Regions from separate parts of the Flavobacterium sp. N502540 genome, predicted to be linked through region 2. Evidence: riboswitches for the same ligand, from Rfam matches in the RefSeq annotation. Region 2 holds a riboswitch; each other region holds the start of a gene.
What was found. Region 2 has a riboswitch for cobalamin ahead of OLM58_RS18330 (cell surface protein). Riboswitches for the same ligand answer to the same signal wherever they lie in the genome.
Positions count from the first base shown of each region.

Region 1 (7,722 bases), 1.7 Mb from region 2:
TGCCATCGTATTTCGTAAACGCTGTGCTACCAATAAAACCAATAGTAAAACCAAAACACTTCCTATTGTCGAAGCCAGTACAATTGCATATGGCGACAATAAAATCGAGTTTAAAAATGAAGGTAAAAAACCTGCCCCTAAAATCACAATCGCAACAGCCAGAATTGCTCCCGAACTTAAACCTAAAACATCAGGTCCTGCGAGTGGATTTCTAAACAAAGTCTGCATTAGCAAACCACTCACTGACAAACCAATACCAACCAACATGGCTGTAATAGCCTTAGGCAGACGATAATTGACAATAATATATTCCCAGGTCGATTTACTGGCATGACTTCCCGTCATACTGTTATATACTTCCTTAAAAGGTATAGTTACTGATCCCAGGCTAATGTCTAAAAAGAACATAAACAATAAGGCCAGACCGAGTACCGAAAACAGAATTATATTTCGTTTTTTATGAATCAATGAACTTAGTTTAATTTAGAGGCAAAAGTAAATTCATAGCTTGGCAACAACTCCGGATGAAAAATCTTGATATAATCTTTTAATACTAAATCAGGACGGCTTGGCGCCAGCTCATAATAAACAGTTCCTCCCGTTGCTCCTGATTTACCTTCAAACGTATAAACATTCTTAGACTTGAAGGCATCAAACTCTGTATAATGAGGATTACTTTTTCCGAATTCGTCCAAACTTTTAAAGGAACCTGCAGCGATCCAGAAATTAGCTGTTTTGGCTTTTACTAAGACTTTTTCAAAAGATAAGCCTTCGCTTCCTGTACCTTTCAAATCGGCCCATAGGTAATTGGCCTGAGCATCTTTCATAAACTGCGCCACCCAACTGTTTCCTTTAGCTACATACCAGATATCTTCATACATAGAACCATATAAAACACTTGAAGTTGCTGGTTTTCCCGCTACTAATTTTTTAGCTTGGTCATAACTCAAAACAATTTTATCAAACAACTCTTTCGCCTGTTCTTCTTTACCAAATAAAGCACCGTAAAGTTTAATCCACTCTGCTTTTCCAAGGGGAGATTGCTCCATCCAGTCGGCCTGAATCAAAACATTTAAACCGCTTTTTTTCAAATTATCAAGCATCGCATTGTTATTGTCTACTCCAAAAGTCACTATTAAGTCCGGAGATAGCTCTATTAATTGTTCGATATTTAATTTCTCATTTTGCCCTACATTTTTAACGGCTCCTTTGTCTATCAGTGCTCTGGTTTTTTCTGAAGAAATGTAATCGGTATGCGGAAAACCTACCAATTTATTCTCTACTTCCAACATCTCCAAAAACGGAATGTTAGTCGTTGAAGTCACCACAATTGACTCCAAAGGAACTTTGATAGTCGTGTACTTTTGTAAGCTGTCCGGTACTTTCGCCTCTTTCTCTTTCAGTACATAAGTAAACTTTGTATGGGCATCCGGCCAAGGATCTGAAACGGTTACTACCGAATATCCTTCGTGCTTTATAATCGAGAGTCCGGATGCATATTCGATACTATTTTTTTCGGTTTCTGTTTTTACAATCTCCGAAGATTCATTTTTTTTGCATCCGATTAGAAGAAAAAAAGGTAAAACAAAAATCATTTTTGGCAGTAAATGTCTCATATATAGGTTCTGTTATTTTTTTAAAGGGCTCAGTTTCATCACGCTGCTTTTATGACATATAATTTGAATCATCTTCCTTATAAATTTTACAATTTCATTACTGACAAAGGTAACGCAATTTCTATTTTTTTTATCTACCTTTATTCCTACAAAATCAAATAAACATCATTTTTCCCTAATGAATCCCATAAAAACCAAAGTCTGCTCGAGCTGTGAATCTTCTTTCAGCTGTGGAGATACTTCAAATGAAAACAAGTGTTGGTGTAATGATTTTCCCCCTATTTTTAATCTTTCCGAAGGAGGCGACTGTCTTTGCCCTGTTTGTTTTAAAGAAGCCTGCGAAGATAAAATTGACGCTTACGTAGAAACGCTTACCCCACAAAAAGCGCTTAAAAATAAAGCCATATCTTTACCCAAACAAGAAAAGCTAATCGAAGGAATTGATTATTATATGGAAGACGGAAATTATGTTTTCAAAGCCTGGTTTCACTTAAAAAGAGGAAGCTGCTGCGGAAACGAATGCCGGCATTGCCCTTATTAAAACTCATAACTCAACAAAAGCTTCGACTTCGCTCAGCCTGACATTCGGCTAACCCACACAACTCATAACTCAAAACCCATAATTAAAAATGATCTACCTAATTACAGGAGGCGAACGATCAGGAAAGAGCAGTTACGCCCAAAACCTGGCCTTACAACTTTCAGATACCCCTATGTATGTAGCGACAGCCAGAAAATGGGACTCTGATTTTCAAAACAGAATTGACAGACACCAACAGGAGCGTGACGAACGCTGGACCAATATTGAAAAAGAGAAATACTTAAGCGAAATTGACTTTTCCGGAAAAGTGGCTTTAATAGATTGCGTTACCCTTTGGCTGACCAACTTTTTTGTCGACCATAAAAATGAGGTTACTTTAAGTTTAGAGGAAGCAAAAAAAGAATTTCTATCGATAGCGCAACAGGAAAATGCTACTCTGATTATTGTCACAAATGAAATCGGAATGGGTGTTCATGCCGAAACTCATATCGGCCGAAAATTTACCGAACTTCAGGGCTGGATGAATCAGTTTTTGGCTTCAAAAGCAGATGAAGTGGTTCTGATGGTTTCCGGCATCCCAGTTAAAATAAAGGGATAGTAATGAAATTCCAAATTTTTAAATCTCAAATTCCAACGCTATACTTTATCTTTACTTAAACTTTAAAATTCTCATTTGAATTGATTTGGAAATTGAAATTTAAAAATTATGAGCCATTTAGACGATATACTAAAATCACGTCGTGATACCCGCCATTTTACAAATGATGAAGTTCCTGACGAAGTCATTCAGAAAGCACTTCAGGCCGGACATTGGGCACCGTCAGTTGGATTAACAGATGCTACCCGGTATTATCTTATCAAATCTGCTGCGGTTAAAAGTACCATTAAAGAACTATTTTTAGATTACAACAAAAAAGCAGAAGAGCTTACAGACAATCCTGAACAAAAGGAACACTATAAATCCTTAAAACTGGAGGCCATTGAGGAAGCTCCAATCGGACTCATTATTGCTTATGACAGATCTGTACTGAACCAATTTACGATTGGAACGGTTGGCAGCAATGAAGCGGTAAAATTCAGTTCGGTTTGTGCTGCTCAGAACATCTGGCTCTCTCTCACTGAGCAGGGTTACGGAATGGGCTGGGTGTCTATCCTGAATTATTATCAATTTAAAAAGATTCTCGATTTACCTGAAAATATTGAGCCGTTAGGGTATTTCTGCATCGGAAAACCTGCTACGAATTATGATAATCAACCCATGTTGCAGCAATTACACTGGAAACAAAAATCAGAGGCTCCGGATTGTACAGAAATCAAAACTACCGTTGAAAATCTAATTCCGGATTTAAATTTAAGTCCAAAAACAGAAAACCCAAAAGATTTCAACTTCAACACTCAGCTACAAGACAAAATAGATTCGAAGACCAAACCCATTGGTGCTCTGGGGACTCTCGAGACTTTGGCTTTTCAAATGGGAACTGTTTTTGAAACCTTAAGCCCAAAAATCATAAATCCCGCTATCGTCGTTTTTGCTGCCGATCATGGCATTGCCAATCATGGCGTAAGCGCTTACCCGCAGGATGTCACAAGACAAATGGTGACTAATTTTCTGGAAGGCGGAGCTGCCATTAATGTCTTCTGTAAGCAAAATGACATTCAGTTATCCATTGTTGATGCCGGTGTTAATTATGACTTTCCAACCAATGCCAATCTAATTAACGCCAAAATAGCCAAAGGAACACAATCCTTTCTACACCTTCCCGCAATGAGTGAAGCAGAGTTACAATTGTGTTTTGAAAAAGGAAAAACGATTGTGGAAGACATTGCAAGAAAAGGCTCCAATTGTATTGGTTTTGGCGAAATGGGAATTGGAAACACCTCTACTGCCTCAGTATTGATGAGCCTTCTAACCGGATTCTCTATCGAAGAATGCGTAGGAAAAGGAACGGGTGTCGAAGATAAAAAATTACTTCAAAAACAAAACTTACTGCGAAAAGCTATTGAAAATTATACCAGTCCGGCTGAGTTAAAACAGCAGCTGGCTTATTTTGGAGGTTTTGAAATCATACAAATTGCCAGCGGAATGTTAACTGCTTTTGAGAACAATATGCTCCTTCTGGTGGATGGTTTTATTTGCAGTACGGCTTTCTTAATTGCTTCAAAAATAAATCCTGCTATTCATAAAAATGCGGTCTTCTGTCATTGTTCTGCCGAAAAAGCGCATCAGAAATTATTAGATTATTTAAATGCAAAACCTATTCTGAATCTGGATTTACGCTTGGGTGAAGGTACAGGCTGTGCGATTGCTTTTCCAATTCTGAAATCAGCTGAAGTTTTTCTGAATGAAATGGCCAGTTTCGAAAGCGCAGGAGTGAGCAGGAAATAGTTTTCAGTCTCAGTTTATAGTTTTATCCTTTAATTTTGCCCTAATCAATTATCTTAAATGAAAAAAGAACTACATATTTTCTTTACCTGTTTAATGTTTTACACCAGAATTCCATGTCCAAAAAACATCAATCATGATCCTGATTATTTAAATAAGGCAACACGCTATTTTCCATTCATTGGCTGGATTGTTGGGAGCATTTCCTTTCTCGCTTTTTATCTCTTTTCATTCTTTCTGTCGACCGAAACCGCGGTACTTTTGGCAATTATCGCCTCAATATTAACCACGGGAGCTTTTCATGAAGACGGTTTTGCCGATGTCTGTGATGGTTTTGGTGGCGGCTGGACCAAAGAAAAAATTCTGCTTATCATGAAAGACAGTGCGATTGGAGCTTACGGAGCGGTTGGTTTAGTTTTACTATTTCTATTAAAATTTAAACTGCTTTCAGAATCCATTTCCCTTTTTACTAATAACATTTTTCTAATTTTCCTCCTATTCATTTCGGCTCATTCCTTAAGTCGTCTGGCAGCGATATCTATTATTTTTACTCACGAATACTCCCGCGATGATGCGACGAGTAAAAGTAAACCTATAGCTAAAAAACACAGTTGGAAAGAAATTACAGGTTCGTTCTTCTTCGGACTAATTCCATTATTGGTACTTTCATTTTTTCAATCTGAATTTCTTTTGGCAATTATTCCGGTATTCATCATGCGTTATTTTTTAGCCCGCTATTTCCAAAAATGGATTGATGGTTATACGGGTGACTGCCTGGGAGCAACGCAACAGGTTTGCGAAGTTATTTATTATTTAAGCATTCTTCTGATATGGAAATTTATCTAGTTCGTCATACCGAAACAATCTGCGAAAAAGGAATCTGCTACGGTCAGACTGATGTAGATTTGGCTGTTCCATTCGAAGAAATCTTTAAGGATATTGTCTCGCAATTACCTTCTGAGGCCCTACTCTTTTCAAGTCCATTGAAACGTTGTATCCTACTGGCCCAATACATTCAGAATACGATAAACCCCGTTTCCTTCATTACCGACGATCGTCTAATGGAAATGAATTTTGGCGATTGGGAATTGAAAAACTGGGATGCAATTCCTGCGGAAGAACTTAATCCCTGGATGGAAGATTTTGTCACCACGCAAGTCACAAATGGGGAGTCTTTTACAACACTTCATGAAAGAGTGGGTACGTTTTTAGAAGATTATGTTTTCAACCAGACAGCTCCTGTAGTCATTGTCTCACATGCAGGTGTGATCAGAAGTATTTTATGTCATCAGTCTGGATTACCCCTAAAAGACGCTTTTACCAATAAAGTAGCGTTCGGACAGGTTATTAAAATAATGATTTAAATGATCATTTGTTCAGAATCCCTCTCTAAAACGAAAACAAATTTGAAAATTCAATAATTTTAACTTTATCTTTGCAGAAAATTAAGGTTGTGTTCATTCATACACATTAAAAGGGAATCAAGTAATAAATCTTGAGCTGTACCCGCAACTGTAAGCTTTGTTCTGAAAAAGAATGCTTGTTGTTAACTACAAAACCACTGCTCGCGCTGACGAATGGGAAGGTAAACAACAAGACGCAAGCCAGGAGACCTGCCTTTGTAATCAATATCGAGCTCTCGGGAAAAAGAGTGTAGAAATTATGACTTTGAAAAAACTTTTTGCTCTTTGTTTCTTATTGTTGTGCCAGATTACTGTGGCGCAGAACGATTCTATTACGAAACTTAAAACGGTTGTCGTTTCTGATGCTAATCTTAAAAAATACTCCAATTCACAATCGGTTTTAAAACTAAATGATTCTGTTATTGGCAAAAATGAAGCCTTATTAACGGATTTATTAAACTTCAATTCGACCATTTATTTTAAAGAGTACGGCCGTGGAATGCTTTCTACAGTTGCTTTTAGAGGTACAACATCATCGCAAACGGCTGTAATCTGGAACGGAATTAACATTAATTCCCAAATGAACGGAAGTACTGATTTTAATACCATTTCCGGATCCGATTATAATTCTATTAGTGTAAAAGCAGGAGGAGGAAGTGTTATTTATGGCAGCGGAGCCGTTGGAGGAACCGTACACTTGAATACAGATCTCGCCTTTTACAATAAATTTGAAAACAATTTAAGACTTGATTACGGAAGTTTCAACACTATCGGAATTAATTATAAAACAAGTATCTCTAATAAAAAATGGAGTACTCAAATTGGTTTTTCCAAAAACAGTTCTACAAACGATTATAAATATCTGAACCAATACAACTGGAAAGGCGAACAGCGCTGGAATCAAAACGGTCAATATGATGTTATTACCCTAAGTGCCAATGCAGGATATAAAATCGATGCCAAAAACAGTTTTAAGCTGTATACCCAAACTTCAAATACAGACCGAAATACCTCATTAGTTTCGGAATCTGAAACTAAAAGTAAATATGTAAATGGTTTTAATCGGAACTTATTGGAATATGATGGTGATTTTGGCAGATTCAAAACCAATTTCAAAACAGCCTATATTTTTGAGAACTATAAATATTATGCCGACAATTCCAGCAATATTTATACGTACGGAAAAACAGAAAGCCTGACTACAAAAGCAGATTTAGGCTATCAATTATTAGAATCGCTGCAAATAAATAGTATTCTGGACTACAATCGGACTAAAGGATACGGAAGTGGTTTTGGTGATAATGTTAGAGAAATAAGTTCTGCGGCTTTACTTATAAAACAAGAGGTTTCTCCAAACTGGAAAAACGAATTTGGGGTCCGTAAAGAATTTACAGACAATTATAAATCTCCCGTTCTATTCTCTGCAGGTTCCTCCTATCAATTTGGAAAACTGTATAATTTAAAATTGAATGTGTCCCGTAATTTCCGAATTCCAACTTTCAATGATTTGTATTGGGAACAAGGCGGAAATCCTAATTTAAAACCGGAGAGTTCTTATCAGGCCGAAATTGGAAACGTTTTCACCATTCAGAACTTCTCTTTAACTCAAACTTTTTACTACATCAAAATAAAAGATTTATTGCAGTGGGTCCCGGGAGCTAATGGTATCTGGTCACCGCAAAACACAGACAAAGTTAATAGTTATGGCGCCGAAACAGTATTGAGTTGGAAAAAGAGTTTTGGCAAAAACAACCTGACTGCAAATGCGACGTATGCCTA
Region 1 is NZ_CP110012.1:671,460-679,181, forward strand. It holds gene OLM58_RS03075 (iron chelate uptake ABC transporter family permease subunit) at 1-468, opposite strand, end outside; gene OLM58_RS03080 (ABC transporter substrate-binding protein) at 474-1,616, opposite strand; gene OLM58_RS03085 (DUF5522 domain-containing protein) at 1,795-2,157, shown strand; gene cobU (bifunctional adenosylcobinamide kinase/adenosylcobinamide-phosphate guanylyltransferase) at 2,246-2,755, shown strand; gene cobT (nicotinate-nucleotide--dimethylbenzimidazole phosphoribosyltransferase) at 2,864-4,543, shown strand; gene OLM58_RS03100 (adenosylcobinamide-GDP ribazoletransferase) at 4,601-5,386, shown strand; gene cobC (alpha-ribazole phosphatase) at 5,371-5,904, shown strand; cobalamin riboswitch at 5,972-6,176, shown strand; gene OLM58_RS03110 (TonB-dependent receptor plug domain-containing protein) at 6,203-7,722, shown strand, end outside.
Region 1: it holds a riboswitch for cobalamin, as region 2 does, so the genes downstream of both, OLM58_RS03110 (TonB-dependent receptor plug domain-containing protein) here and OLM58_RS18330 (cell surface protein) in region 2, are expected to answer to the same signal.

Region 2 (7,722 bases):
GATCAGGCAGATTATTCTATATAACCTATATGTTTTAAACTAAAAAAGGAGCCACTTTTCAATGACTCCTTTTCGATGCTAAATTTTAGTATTATTGAATTCTTTTTACAGACAGCTTGTCTAAACAGAAATAAGCTGCAGTATTCATTCCGTATACCGGGTGTGAATCTGTTGAAGCCATTTGGAAAACAAGATATTTTACGTCCCCTAAACCTTGAAGCGCCGTAGTATTTACGTTCACCCATCCTGTTGGCATTACTAAAGAACCTCCTGTGTAATCAGCCAATGATTGTGTAATTGGTGCAGTAATGGTTCCGCTTGAATCTACTCCGTAAATTAACAATTCAAAGTGATCTCCTGAAGAAAATGCCTGAGCAAAACCGTCTCCATACAAACAACCATAATAAGGCCATGTGTGCATGTTGATTTTTAATCCTTTTACATTGTACAATCCTGTATTTCCAATTTTAATCCAGTTAGAGAAACTTGTCTCACTAAAAGTAGTTCCCTGTGGATTTTTAGGATCTGTATAACTTGACCAGTATGCTACGATGTACGGATCTCCTGTTGTACCGGGAGTACCTGCCGCAATTGTAGAAGAAGTTCCAAAACCGCTTCCTGCCATAGTCCCCCACTGATTGGCTACCCAACCGTTAGATCCGCCAGTACCCGCTCCTGAACCGTAATTTGTAATATCATTTACATTTGATACAATAAAACCATCCCAATAATTATAACCTGATGATGTTCCGCTATGTGAAAATTTAAATATGTCAACGGTTAAGTTGGTACTTGCTACATAGGTATTTTGCCAATACTTCCCACCTGTTGTTGATGTTCCGCTGGTCAATAAAGAACTTGTCAGGTTAAGCGTAGTAGTTGTCCCTATCGAAGGATCGGTCACCGCACTTTTAGAAGTTAAGCCTGAGCTTTTTACCGCTGCACTGCCGCTTTCGCTATTTAATAGATTTTCATCATTACTACAGGACGAAAGTCCCAGAATCAAACCTACTGTCAAAAAATAAAGTACTTTTTTCATGATTTATAAAAATTTGGATTAATATTCTTGGTTGATTAATAAACAGTTTTATTCCCGCTTTTCGATTACTTACCTGCAGCAAAATTCAAATCTTCTGCCTGTTTGAAGGAATTCGTAACCAGGTCTAATGCGCCAATCTCTGTGAACGTAGGCACGTATACTTTTACGAAATCTACCCCGGGAAGATGTACTTTAGTACCATTACCATCTACAGCCCAGCTAATGTCTATCGAAGGATCTTTGATTCCGCCATAGCCCCATTCAAAAGTTCCAACATTGAATGCTGTACCTTCTCCATCGCTAATATCTTTTGTAGCCAAATTGACTTTTGTTCCTTTTAGTGTGTAAGAATCTCCAAGCCATTGTGGGTAATAATTATAACGTCTCCATTTTTTTGTTCTGGTGATAAAACCTGAAGCCGTTTTATTATTTGCCCATTTAAGATATTCCTTGTCGAACTGCCAGTCGTACTTTCCTGCTACAGCAGTTTTATTCGGGTCCGGCTTGTAATACGTCACCGCATAGTTCTTAACTGTAGTCGATTTATAATACTCACTTCCGGCTATTTCGTACCACTCATTATCCTCTGCAATCCCATTTTTATTGGCATCGTAAGCAACCATAATGCTAACAGGAGAAAACTTTGAAGCATTCGAAACTGTATTCATCTGAACTGTAAAATCACGTTTGCCATAAGCATTGATCACTGTATGGTCGAATTTTGTAACGATATAACCACCGAAAGTCCCCAAATCAACAAGAGACCCATCGGCCAAAATAGCCTGTGCATTCTCTATCGCTTCCGCTTTCGTTGCAAACTCAAAACCGTCATTGTTATAGTGTGGTGCAGGCACGTAATCAATAATTGAAAGTGCTTTCGAAGTATAGGTTTTACCGGTTTCAGCAACTGTAACTTTTGTCGAAGCCTGTTTTACTAACTTATTCAGCGTTACGGTAAAATCTACAGCATAGCTTAGTGCTTTTGGTGCTATAAACTTTAAGCTCTTACTATCGCCAATAACAGAATCTTTAGCCACTCCGTCTTTTCCGGTTACTTTTAATGTCCATTTGTATTGGGCAACAGCACCATTGGCGTTTTCAATCGTTACTTCCGGATCAATCGCTACAACATTGTATCGCTCTGTTGCAAAATCTGCTTGCAATTTTATAGTAAGAGACGGATCTTTAATCGGCTCCGGTTTAGGTTCTTCAATTACAGGTTCCGGCTTTGCATCATCATTGCTGCAATTGTAAAAAGCGCATGCAAGCACCATGTACAAACTATATTTTATAAACTTTTTCATATTATTGCCTTCTTACTTTTTTAGATTGTATTTTTTAATTATTTGAAGATCTGCAGCTCCCGAGAATCGCGTAGCCATAGACGATTGCTGGTGACAAAGTCCCATTGGTTCGCTGGCACAGTTCACTACTTTGATAAAATGAATTCCCGGAAGATTTGCTTTATTTCCATTCTTGTCTACGGCCCAGTCGATATCAATATCAGGGCTTTTGGCATTTACGTATCCCCATTCCGGAGCCTCAAAATTCCACAAAGTAGTTTGCCCCGGACGTACTGCTGCGAAATTTACGTTTAACTTCGTTCCTTCATAAACAGCTGTATTTTGAGTATCCCAGGCCGGATAATACTCCTTCTTAGTTTTAGACCTTGGCAAAAAGTACGTTTGAGATTGGTTGTTCTCACAATAAACATGCTCACGATCTAAAAAAGGATCATTTGGACCGCTTACTACTACTTTCTTACCAACCGCAGGTTTATAGTAGGCAATTTTAAAATTCTTAACCGTATTTTCTTTCGCATGCTGACTTCCTATGATTTCATACCATTCGTCTTCATCGGGTTTTCCATTAGCATTTTTATCATAAGCAACATAAATTAAACCCGGAGCCGGAGGATTGGCTTTATCCGTTAAATCTGCTCCGTAAACTCTGAAGTCTTTTTTTCCAGACAGATTAACCACCATATGATCAAATCCAACCACAATCGAACCACCAAAACCTCCTAAATCAATTGGATATCCTACACTGGTTTCACTTATTCTTCCCAATGCTACCCTCATAACATCTGCTTTCGCAAATCCGTCCTTGTATAAATCATTGGCAAACATTCCGGGTGCCGGACTAAAATCCTGAATACTTGTTATGTAAGGATTGTAATTTTGAGTCTCATTTATCACATTCACTACGGTAGCGCTTGTCCCTTTTTTATCTCCTTCAGTAACATTTAAGGTTAGTTCATATGCACCGGGATATAAAGCAACAAATCGTAAATCTTTAGTAGTTCCTACAATCGAATCTTTAGTCTGATTGACCGGATTTTTTTTAAGTACCCATTGATAATTTGGATTACTTGTTTCAGCTGAAGCTGTAATATTCAAAACTTTAAAGGTGTTTACTTCAAATTTATCCTGAAGCTTTACTGCTATTGGTACGACGAGTCCTTCTCCGGTGTTGGCATCATTTTTATCGTCATCGGTGCATCCGGTAAATGCCGCCGCAAAAGCCAATAATAATAAATGGGCAAAGTTTTTTTTCATAATTCCTGATATAATAATTTAGTTTAATACATTTTTGAATGGGTTAGCGCGTAGGAATGCTTTCTCCTGAAAGATGCAAATCTGTCGCCCCCATTATTTCTGTCGAAGTTTCTCCGAGCCAGCCCGCCTGCTGATTAAGGCCATTGTACACTTTCACAAAATCGATCCCAGGAAGCATTACTTTGTTTCCCTTTTCGTCCACAGCCCAGTTAATATCTATTCCTGAATCGTCATCATTGTTTGGAGCATTATCTGCATATCCGTATAAAAAAGCATATTGTACAAAATAACTTCCCGTTCCGCTTTCATCTACTGCGTTATCGGGCAATCTTGTTCCTTTATAAGTGATAGAAGATTGATCTTTAAGCCATTTTGGCCAGTAATCTAAAGAATGATTGTAAGCATTATTTTGTACCAGATAACCACTTTTCCCCTGATTGTCTTTCCATAAAATATATTCCATATCAACGAAACCTACTGTACCCGTAGTTCCACCCGACACCGGAATTTTATTGGGATCAGGTCGGTAATACGTTATTTCATAATGCTGAATCGTTTTTGGCATTTTATGTCCACCGCCTTCTATCTCGTACCACTGATCGTCTGGAAGTCCGTTTTTATTTTTATCGTAAGCTACCATGATTATTCCTGCTTCACTGCTTCCGCCGCGCATGGTACTGTTCGGATTTGGATTAGCCTCTGCCCAGAAAGCATTGCCCAAAATTCTAAAATCACGTTTGCCTTTAACATTAACAATGGTATGATCGAATCCAAAAACAACATAACCACCAAAAGCCCCCAATGAAACCAGATCCCCATTTTTCTTGGCCAGATAAGTATTGGCTCTTGATAAAATTCTTTCAGAAGTATCTCCGTCATTAGCAATAGGCAGATCGTTTACAAACTGCCCGGGAGCCGGTTTAAATTCAAATACTTTTGAAATGTAGGTTTTGTACTCCTTCGTTTCTTTTGTAACGGTAACGACTACTTTTTGAGTTTGTACACTTCCTTTGTCATTTACAGTAACGGCCAATTCATAGACTCCTGCTTCTGCTGCCGCAAATAAAAGTTCCTTTGCTGTAATAGTACTTAGTGCATAACTTTCTGAAGGTGCTTTTGTAACACTCCAATTGTATGTAGCTTCTGTTCCTACATTGATTGTTGGATTCAGGGCCACAATTGTAAATCTCTGCGCGCTAAAAGTTAAATCTGAACTAACAGGCGTCGGATTGCTATTTTCATTTGATGCATTATCATCAGAACAATTGGTTAATGAGAGTACTGCAATAAACAACAATAAGGATCGGCAGTTTTTGAAAATATTGTGGTACATGTGGTATTGTTTTGGTGGGTAGTGGTAAAAGCAGAAGAAATTGAAGAAATAACAAAAGAAGTTTTAATTAAAGTCTTCAATAGAGAGCAATGTTATCCTTATAAACGTACACAATCCGGCACCGCCAAATACCTCTGGAATTGTACTGATTTTTTATTGGAACAGAATTAAAATAAGACAAAAGCCTGACAGATGATGCATTCCAAAAAGCCAGACTCGATACGGATTTCTTTTTCAGAAGTGATTCTCTCAGAGAGAAAAAGCAACTGTACAACACTTCCGACTGAAGCAGAATAGAAGCAAAAATGATAACAATAAATAAGAATTCTCTTTTTGTATGATACATCACTAAATGAATTAAGAAAACTCCGGGATGTACTAATTAAAAACGCAATAAGGAAGAATCCCGTCATAAAAAATGACAGGTTCGTTTATTGTTCTTCAACTTTATTCCACGAAAGTCTTAAACTATGTGATTGTGGCAGGTCTCCTGACTTGTTCCATCTTTAAAACAACCTTCTCATCCCGAAAAGCGGGGCAATGGCATTAGTAATGTTTAAAGACTTGCATAGAACTTACAGTAGCGGGTCTGTTCAGGATTTACACCTGATTCCCTTTTAACCATTTTTTCTTAAGAAAAAACAGACCAAAATCTGGCGCAAATATATAATTATCTTTTACAATAGAGTAATTCTAAATAAAAAATTGCAGATGCACATTATCAATTGATCCGGGATTTTAGTATTAAAATATTATTTCTCTTGCATGAACAACTTTATGTTACAAACTTATTTCGTCTTAAACGACTTTTACAACACGCTCTTTTTGTATCCTTCTTGCTGGTTAGTAATTTATTTAAAATTAAGTACTTCTACTTGTTTTCATTTTACAATAATGATTATTTTTAACAAGAAGAATAAACTATTTTGATAAGCAAAACTTAATCATTAAATCTTCTTCTGCGAAATGATCTAATACCTAATATAAAAAATTACCAATGTTATGATTCAAAACTTTACCCTCTCCAGTACAAATGCAAAAGACGCAAATGCTACTCTCAATAAACTTATTTCAGATCCCTGGACTTTTCTTGTTGTTCTGGGAAATACCACTAATGCTAAAAAAGCTTTAGATACTTGTTATGCAAAAATAAACTCCGGTCATCCTTACTACAAAGGAGTTCGATGTATACACATACCAGTCCCGGAATTAGTATTGCCTTTATTAAAGAACTTGCGTGTTAAACCTGATGTTCAACTTGATTGGAACGATGTACAAAAATATTTGATAACCTGTATATCTGCCGTATACAACAACATAGGGTTTGTTTACACTGCCGAAAAGTACTTAGAATCTCCTGAACCTAAAACTGACCGCTTGGTTTTAAAAGCCCTTGCAGCTGATCTCTCCCTTTAACTTTATGACAAAAAATTATGAAAAAAACAATACTCTTATTATTGCTAAGCATTTGTATGTCTCATACAATGAAAGCACAAAGTTTGTTTAAAATAACGGAAAAAGATCAGGATGGTAATTGGATGGATTCAAATGGAAATGCAAAAGATGGTTATGTAAATAATCGAATTGCAGACATTAATAGTATTCTCATGATTGATTTTGAAATCGAGAATATTATATCTTCCGCAACTAAGAGCAAAAGCCTTCCTGATGAAATTGCTACTAAAATTACCGCTCTAAAAAAAGTCATTGAAGATCAAAAAGAAACTTTAGAAGAAATAGATTACATAATTAAAAATACTAACTATCAAGAATTTGCAGAAAATCCTAAAGATCTATATGATAAATTAAGTCGATTACAAAAACTTGCTGAAAAAGTTGATAATATCAGTAAAATTGACAAAGATATTGACGATATCGCAGACAGTCTCCCTAATAACAATGATACAGACGGCATGTTTTCAAGACCATATGCGGCCGCCACAATAGTTCTGAAAGAAGAACAGGCTAAACTAATGGATTATGCTAAAGAACAAGGTATCTTTATAAAATTTGGTGCCTGGCTTATCACCAAACAAGACAAAATCCCTTTGCATATTGATGGATTCGATAACATAGCGCCTCAACAACGGTATGAAGTAGAACGTTGGGCTATATCTTTGACAGCCGAACAGAAAAAAGAACTAACCGACTTACAGCAATATGCAAAAGAAAACAGAGATAAGGGACTTAAAGCAATAGCTGATCTGGCCGACTATCAAATTCAGGCTATTAAAAAATTAGTCTGGACACAATACACAACTATTGCAGATCAAATCAATACTGAGGTTGACAAATTGGGAGCTGATCCTAAAGTACAGGAAACTGTAGCAAAAGCAAAAACATTGTCTCTCGAGATTCAAACATTTAAGTACGAAGCCGAGAAACGAACAGCTTATTATAAAAGCTTGGGATATAAACAAGGAGAAGCTATAACCGATCTGGTTTCTAAAATTACTTCTGATATTAGTTATTTTAAGTCGACTTTACAAAGTATACATAAGAATGCCTCAGATCTAAAAGCTACTATTAATAGAACTGCAGTACATCTTTCTCCTAAAATTTCTGCCACCTTTACAACTATTATAAATGACCTTACGACTGATGTAAAAAAAATAGACAAACTAAACAATACTACTATTAAAGACCTTATCGAGGGCCGCAAACTAGATGCGGCTGCTTTAGAGTTTAGCGATGCCGTCTTAAAATTGTCTTTGGCTGATGCAAAAAAGAATTTTGAATTTGATCTTGCCAATTCCGGCTACCGTGAAGAAGGAAATCGAATTGCGTTTAAA
Region 2 is NZ_CP110012.1:4,368,756-4,376,477, reverse strand. It holds gene OLM58_RS18345 (DUF4465 domain-containing protein) at 92-1,039, opposite strand; gene OLM58_RS18340 (hypothetical protein) at 1,105-2,343, opposite strand; gene OLM58_RS18335 (hypothetical protein) at 2,356-3,597, opposite strand; gene OLM58_RS18330 (cell surface protein) at 3,641-4,930, opposite strand; cobalamin riboswitch at 5,393-5,596, opposite strand; gene OLM58_RS18325 (hypothetical protein) at 5,933-6,346, shown strand; gene OLM58_RS18320 (hypothetical protein) at 6,364-7,722, shown strand, end outside.

Region 3 (7,722 bases), 1.3 Mb from region 2:
AAGTTTCAAGATCGATAACGGATACGGTACGGTCATAATTAGGTACTTTGTAACCTCCTGAATTGGCAACATACAATTTTCCGTTATGTACCACCATTTGTTCCGGCTGATAACCAACGGTCACTTTGCGCTTTATTTCTAATGAAGTGGTGTCAATCTCAGCAACAAATCCAATTTCGGCATTGGGATCAATGGCAACAGGGCCTGAATACGAGCTTACATAGGCTTTATTTTTGTAGAAAGTGACATATCGACAATTCGGAATGTCTATTTTTTTGATTCGTTTTGCGGACCATTTGTCGATTACCTCAACCTTATTGGAGCAGTTGATCACCGCATACACTTTATTTCCGTAAATTTTTATGTCGTTACCTACATCCCCCAGTTCTTTTACCACTGTTGGATTGCGTTCGGAATAAATATCAGTGGTATAATTTCCGGTTCTGTAATTGAATACATCAATACTGGCACGGTTCATTCCCATATTACCTTCGTTTAAAAGGTAAAAACCTTCTATGTTGCCATCACTTCTGGGTGCAGCTACACTTTTATCCGAAGAGGGAAAAATAGTTTCTTCTTCTCTACAGGAAACCAAAAGAAGAGCAACAAATAAACTAAGCAGGAATTGGGTACTTCTCTTTTTCATAGTGCAATACTGATTATAAATTTTAAAGTACGGCCCGGCATCGGATAGTTATAAATCACTTCGTACTGCTGATTCAGGGCATTGTTCAATTCGATCGTTCCTTTTATTTTATACTGATGAAAAGAGAACATTTTCTGAACCGCCAAATCATGGGTGTACCAAGGCTGTACTTCATTAATTTTGATATTGTTTACATTTCCGTTGTAGCGTTTTCCTACATATATAAAACTGTAGTTAAAATTCCATGACTTATAATCTGCATTTAATATTCCGGATCCGCTGTGCCAGGGTGTGTAAGGAATCTGATCTCCGTAAGAGGATAATTCCAAACCGGCAAACTTGGTGTAATCTCGACTCTCCGAATACGTATAAGTTAAATGAGTGGTCAGATTTACTTTGCCGAAATGCATTTTCATATCCACAGCCGACTCTATTCCCTTTCCTTTCACCTGCCCGATATTAGTCATCATCCAGCGGAATAAATTTCCGGTTGGAGCGGCAATTATTTTATCTTTAGTATTGGTATAATATCCATCGACCTGAAGAGAAAACTGATCCAGGAAGCCTTTCTCCATCGGTATATTGTAGGTAAATCCAACATCGTACTGATTCATGTATTCGGGCCTTAAGGTACTGGAACCGACCATCGTATAATACAAATCATTAAATGTGGGCATTCGGAACATCCGTTTCGCAAAAGCTCTTACATTAAAATCGTGGTCTTTAAAGGGTGTGTAACCCAAAAATATAGCAGGAGTAAATTCTGTTTTATCGGGAGCTTTGGCATTGTAACGCACTTCTTCCTGCACGTACGTTCCCACAACACTACCCAGAACTTTAAGACCATTCAGTCTATAGGAACTTGCCAGCGCAAACAAAGCGGTGTAGCGCTCCGGATAAGAGAACAGGGTTTTTATACCTTTTCTGGTCGCATTAAGACGGTTGTACTGAAAATCGGTCGACAACGAAACGTCCCAAGTGGGTAGAATCTTGTACAGATTGACTGCTGAAAAATAATATTCCTGTTGGTAATAACTATCGTCAGATTGGGCGCCTTCGGTAACCACTTCACCCAGTACATTGGTGGTGTCTCTGGCTACATAATGGGTATAATCATAGGCATATTTTGCTTTAGCCTGAAATTTATATCTTTCGCTAAGGTCTTTTATAAAAGTACCCTGCGCAAAAAAATTCTTGTCGTACTGTCTAAAACCATCCGAAAACTTATTTTCTACAATAGCGCCCGGTGCTCCTCTTTCGGAACCGTAATAATACACTTTGGCATCCCAGGTACCGTTCTTCATTTTCCCGTACAGACCAGACTCGAAACGAAATGCTTCTATATCGCTATTGTGTCTCGTAGCTGAGGTATCGTAAGCCACAGTACCGTCAAGATTGTTTCTTTTGTATCTGAATTTGTATTCTCCGTTAGATTTTATGTATTCAGAACTGGCACTCCAACTTAGTTTATCACTTAATTTCTGCTCCAACCTGAAAGAAAGATCATTGTAATTGATAGACATGGTTTTATAACGCACTAAGAAATTGGTCTTTTTGTTATTCTCAAAAACAGGCCGTTTGGTGCGCAAATAAATAGTAGAAGCAGCTGCAAAGTCTTTGGCCGACTGAAATATTTCGCTCTTCTGACCATTATACATGGTGAGAGATTCCATATCGTCGAGGGAGTATTTTCCTAAATCCGTAACTCCGTTCTGTGCATTTCCTAACTGAATTCCGTCATAAAAAACACCCACGTGATGTGTTCCCATGTTACGTACATCCACCGTTTTAAGTCCGCCCAAACCGCCATAATCCTTGATTTGTACTCCGGCAAAATAACGAAGTGCATCGGCAACATTGTGGCTGGCTAAATTTTCAAGCAGTATTCCTGAGAGGTTTTGTACGGGAATCACTTCCTGATAAGGTTTTGCTTTTAACAGTACTTCTTTCAAAACCTTCAGACTGTCCTTAGTAGTCTGCGAGTGAAGTACGAGGGGAGCTAACAATACGAAAAGAAATAAAAGTAATTTTCTGGTCTTACACATCACTGATTTAATTAAATAAACTTCGGGATGTGATCGTCAAAAAAGCAATAAGGCAGGATCCCATTAAAAAATAACAGGTCCGTTTATTGTTGTTCAACTTTATTCCACGAAAGTCTTAAACTATGTGATTCCGGCAGGTCTCCTGACTTGTTCCATCTTTAAACAGCCTTCTCATCCCGCAAAGCGGGGCAATGGCATGAGTAACGTTAAAGACTTTTACAGAACTTACAGTAGCGGGTCTGTTCAGGATTTACACCTGATTCCCTTTTAACTGTTTTCTCTAAAGAAAAAACAGACCTGAATCTGGCCGTAAAGATAGAATTATCTTTATAAAAACAAGAGTTAATTAGTTCATATTACACTTTTGACAATGAATGAGACCAAATCTCATTCATTCATTAAAAGAATGCTATCTTAAACATTCTTTACTTTTTTAAATCGAACCGTAACAAAAAAACATTTTTGCGACCAATAACAAGTTCAGTTGGATTGCTTTTTCATAAACATTGAAGAACTGAAACAAAATCATTCAAAACAGGATTTGATTTTATTAATAATGAAGTGAAACAGAAATATTAAAAGTAAATTAACAAATCCCGAGATTTTTGCATCTTTATATTTGTTAAATTGCGCCCCTGTAAATGAAGATGCCCCTCGTACTACATATTCTTCGAAAAACTCTTGTAAAATGGACTGGAGAAAGGTTTTGGGCCGAAAGTCAAAATTAAAAGAACACTAAAAGAGAAACAAAAAATTCAATGAATACAACAAAGGCTTCCATTATTGCTATTGGAGGATATGTACCGGAAACGGTTTTAAGCAATACTGATTTAGAAAAAAGAATAGATACAACAGATGAGTGGATTACCTCTCGAACAGGCATAAAAGAAAGAAGAATATTGGATGACCCGGCACTGGCAACCTCAGATATGGCTTCTTTCGCCATTAAAGATCTAATAAAAAATTATGATATAAATCCTCTGGATATTGATTGTCTGATACTAGCAACATCAACACCCGATCATATTCTTACTCCCGCTGCCAGTTTGGTATGCGAAAAAGCAGGACTGAAAAGTGCCTGGGGATTTGACCTTAACGCTGCCTGCAGCGGCTTTTTATATGCACTTTCCGTAGGTGCAAGCTTTATTGAAAGCGGCAGATATAAAAATGTTATCGTAGTTGGTGCCGATAAAATGAGTTCGATCGTTAATTATGAAGACCGAAACAGCTGTATTTTATTTGGCGATGGCGCTGGTGCTGTACTTTTACAGCCTACTACAGACGGTCGTGGTATTCATCAAAACATTTTCAGAACTGACGGAACAGGTGCCGAATTCCTTTCTGTACGTGCCGGAGGTTCCCTTTTGGCAACAACAGAAGAAACCATTCAAAACAAACAGCACTTTGTACATCAGGAAGGAAGAACCGTTTTTAAACACGCCGTGAGAAACATGAGCGGTACTTCGAAAGAACTAATGGAAAAAGCGTCATTGACTCCGGATATGGTAGACTGGGTAATCCCTCATCAGGCTAACTTAAGAATCATTCAGGCAGTAAGTGAAGAAGTTGGTATTCCTATTGAGAAGTTTAAAGTAAACATTCAAAGATACGGTAACACTACAGCGGCAACCATCCCGTTATGTCTTTGGGATTTCAAAAACGATTTCAAAAAAGGAGATAATCTTGTTATTACGGCTTTTGGAGCAGGATTTTCCTGGGGCAGTATGTACATCAAATGGTAAATAGTATATAAAAAATTACGCTAAACTCTTATGCTGAGGTAACTCATCATAAATTCAATATCGATTTCAAACAAAAAAACAATCAGGACAAAATGTACTGATTGTTTTTTTATTTGTAATTCAGATTAAATATAAAATCCAAACTATTATTCTTTCACAGGCAACTGTATCTGTTCTGGTCAGTCTATTGATAGTAAGAAATACGCTTTCAATTTTTTTTACAAACCGGTCATTTGTCCTGCTATCATTTTACCCTTAAAAAACACGCCTTCTCTTTTTGGTAAACGAGCTACCGCTTCGGCAGAACAGCTTGCTTTTACCAAAATAAAATGCGCATCATCTCCAGCTGCCGGCCATACGCGTACACCTGCATCGTTAAGCGGCAACACCTCGTTTGTGGTGGCGATATGCAAAGCACGGCTCAAATTGTACTCGTCTGTCCAACCGTAAAGCTGTGCACATAATTTTGCTTTTTCCAGCATATCGCAGGTTCCAAAAGGCATCCAGTGGTCTACAATACTGTCGGTACCTGTCATCAGTTTCACACCGTACTTCTTTAAAGTCGGAATAGGCATGATGGTTTTTCCCATCGGTACTGTAGAAATAACTCCGATACCCAGTGCTCCCATCTTTTCGGCAATTCCTTCTAAATCTTTCGGATCCATTCTGGCCAGTGCAAAACCGTGGCTGATATAAGTTTTCCCTTGTAATTGCTTGTTCTCTTCGGTTTTTTTGATAATGTATTCTATCGCTGATTTCCCTGAAGGTGGCGATTCGTGTAAATGAATATCGATTCCTTTATTGTGGTCTAATGCAATCTGAAACATAGTATCGAGCGATTTTTCCATATTTCCATCAACCGTTGTAGGGTCAAGACCGCCGATAAAATCTACTCCCATTTTTGCAGCTTCTCTTAGTAAAGATTCTGATTGCGAATATAAAATTCCGTGCTGCGGAAAAGCCACAATCTCCCATCCAAAACTTTCTTTATTATTCTCTAATGCCTTCAACAAATGCTCCAGACTTTTTAATCCACTCACGGGGTCAATATTACACTGGCAACGGGCAAAATAGCTCCCCTGACTTTTCATCAACTGAATAGCCTGCTCTGCTTTGTACTGAGAATCGACAAGCAGTTCAGGAATTATCTTTTGTTCCAGAGTGATCATATCTTTTACCGTAAATCCTTTTCTGGGAGCAGCATTCCATTTTCCGCCGTAAAAAGTTTTATCAATATGAATGTGCATGTCGCGCAATCCCGGAAGCATCAAAAGACCTTTAGCATCTACTTTTTTTAGTTTCCCTTCGGGTTTGTCGGTTGTAATATTTTTAATCTTCCCATCTGCAATATGTACATTGTACAAACTGGTTTTGGTCGCAATTACTTCTTTCTTTTCATTATACTCAAAACTGTCTTCCAGTCTTACATTGGTTAAAATATATTCTTTAGCAGAGGCTATACTATTTTCAGGCTCTTCCAGAGAATGTGCCATTGCAGTATTGCTTATTCCGGAAAACAAGGCAGCTCCCGTTGCTGCGGCTCCCATTCTTAAAAATTGCTTTCGGTTTATTTTGTTGTCGCTCATCGGTTAATAGTGTAAAATATTCCTGAGAAATTAGCCCTCAAAAAATAATGGTGAACTGCAAAATTCACTTAATTTTTTAAAACCGGAGCAGGAAGATTAATGATAAGAATGGTACAGATTATAATTTTCCTTAAAATCGGTCGGTGTTTTTCCGATATACTTTTTAAACACTTTGGCAAAATAGCCATTATCACTAAACCCTAACTGATAAGCAATCTCTTTTACAGATAAGTCAGTACTAATCAACAATCGTTTGGCTTCCAGAATGGTTCTCTCTTTAATAACATCGCCGGCAGATTTGTTCAGGAATTTTTGAGAAAGAATATTCAAATAATTGGACGTCACATTCAATTCACCGGCGTAAAAATTCACCGAAAATTCGGTAGTAAAATGATCTTCAATCAGTGTCTTGAACTTTTTTATAATTTTTTCTGATTTGGCCGCAACATCATGATCGGGAAACTGCAACACGTATTCTTTTTGCAATACTTTAAACAGCAGGTGCAATCTTAACAACACTATTTCTTTGGTCAATAGATCGTCTTTAAGCAAATCTGATTCTATTTCCTCCAACTGGCTTTTAACTTTCTGAAATCCAATCTTATCCAGGGAAAGACAAAATGGTGAACTCTGTCCGAAAAAAGGCAGCTGCGACAAATTGGAAAAAACAGTCATTATTTCAGGCGAAATCATCAGCTGAAAGCCATTGGTATTGACATCGAGTGACCAATTGTGTACCTGTCCGGATCCTACAAAATGAATTTGATAATCGGCTACTTTGGTTTGTTTAAAATCCACGCTGTGAAATCCGGAACCGTTCTCTACGAAAAAAACAAGGTAGAAATCGTGTTTATGAGGCTGCTCGAATTCGTTACGTCCTTTTACACTGTGCCGAAACAAGGTGATGCCGAACGTTTGCTCGCCAAGTATATTTAAAACAGACAAAGTGGGTATGGCAGTTTTGCTCAAAAGAATCGATAGTGTTGGTTTACTATTTTCAAAATTATGTAATTAATCGATAGGTAAACTGTTGTGTATATTTTTTTTCACGCAGATTCAGGAGATTAGTCAACCCGTTTGCTATCCCTCAGGTTAGCAGATTTTTGCTAATCATTTTAATCCATTAATCTGTGGCTAATGCTTCAACACCTATAAACCTATTTTTTATGACTTCGATAAAATTCAAAATCACATTTTACTCAGCCCCCTAAACCGAGCAGCTCAAAACCTTCATTAATTCTGTAAAAAACAGACTCTTTACACAAATTTGAAAGTTTTATGATAAAAACTGAAAGACGATTTTCAATCTCAAATCTAACTTCGCTCTATCAAAGCATTAGAACAAACAGATCATAAATCTAAAAGAGTACACAATGAAAAAAAACCTAAGCTTATTAGTAGCAGTCTTTGCTATTACCATAAACTCCTTTGCCAATCTCAAACAAGAAGATCCATCTTTGGTTTGGTTTAAAAAAACAACCGAAACCATTCGCTTCCAGCTAAACAAAGCGGCACAGACTTACAAACCGGGGAAAAATCCGCGTTCCGTAAATCCTGATGGAACTGTGAGACTGGCGGGCTTAACCGACTGGACTACCGGTTTTTTTCCGGGAAGTTTATGGTACGGCTACGAGCTTACAGGTGACAAAATTTTGGCTGAAGAGGCTAAAAAGTTTACACTTGCTTTGGATTCTATTCGAAAT
Region 3 is NZ_CP110012.1:308,650-316,371, forward strand. It holds gene OLM58_RS01400 (YncE family protein) at 1-646, opposite strand, end outside; gene OLM58_RS01405 (TonB-dependent receptor) at 643-2,691, opposite strand; cobalamin riboswitch at 2,806-3,007, opposite strand; gene OLM58_RS01410 (beta-ketoacyl-ACP synthase III) at 3,450-4,433, shown strand; gene OLM58_RS01415 (amidohydrolase) at 4,652-6,019, opposite strand; gene OLM58_RS01420 (helix-turn-helix domain-containing protein) at 6,116-6,988, opposite strand; gene OLM58_RS01425 (glycoside hydrolase family 88 protein) at 7,393-7,722, shown strand, end outside.
Region 3: it holds a riboswitch for cobalamin, as region 2 does, so the genes downstream of both, OLM58_RS01405 (TonB-dependent receptor) here and OLM58_RS18330 (cell surface protein) in region 2, are expected to answer to the same signal.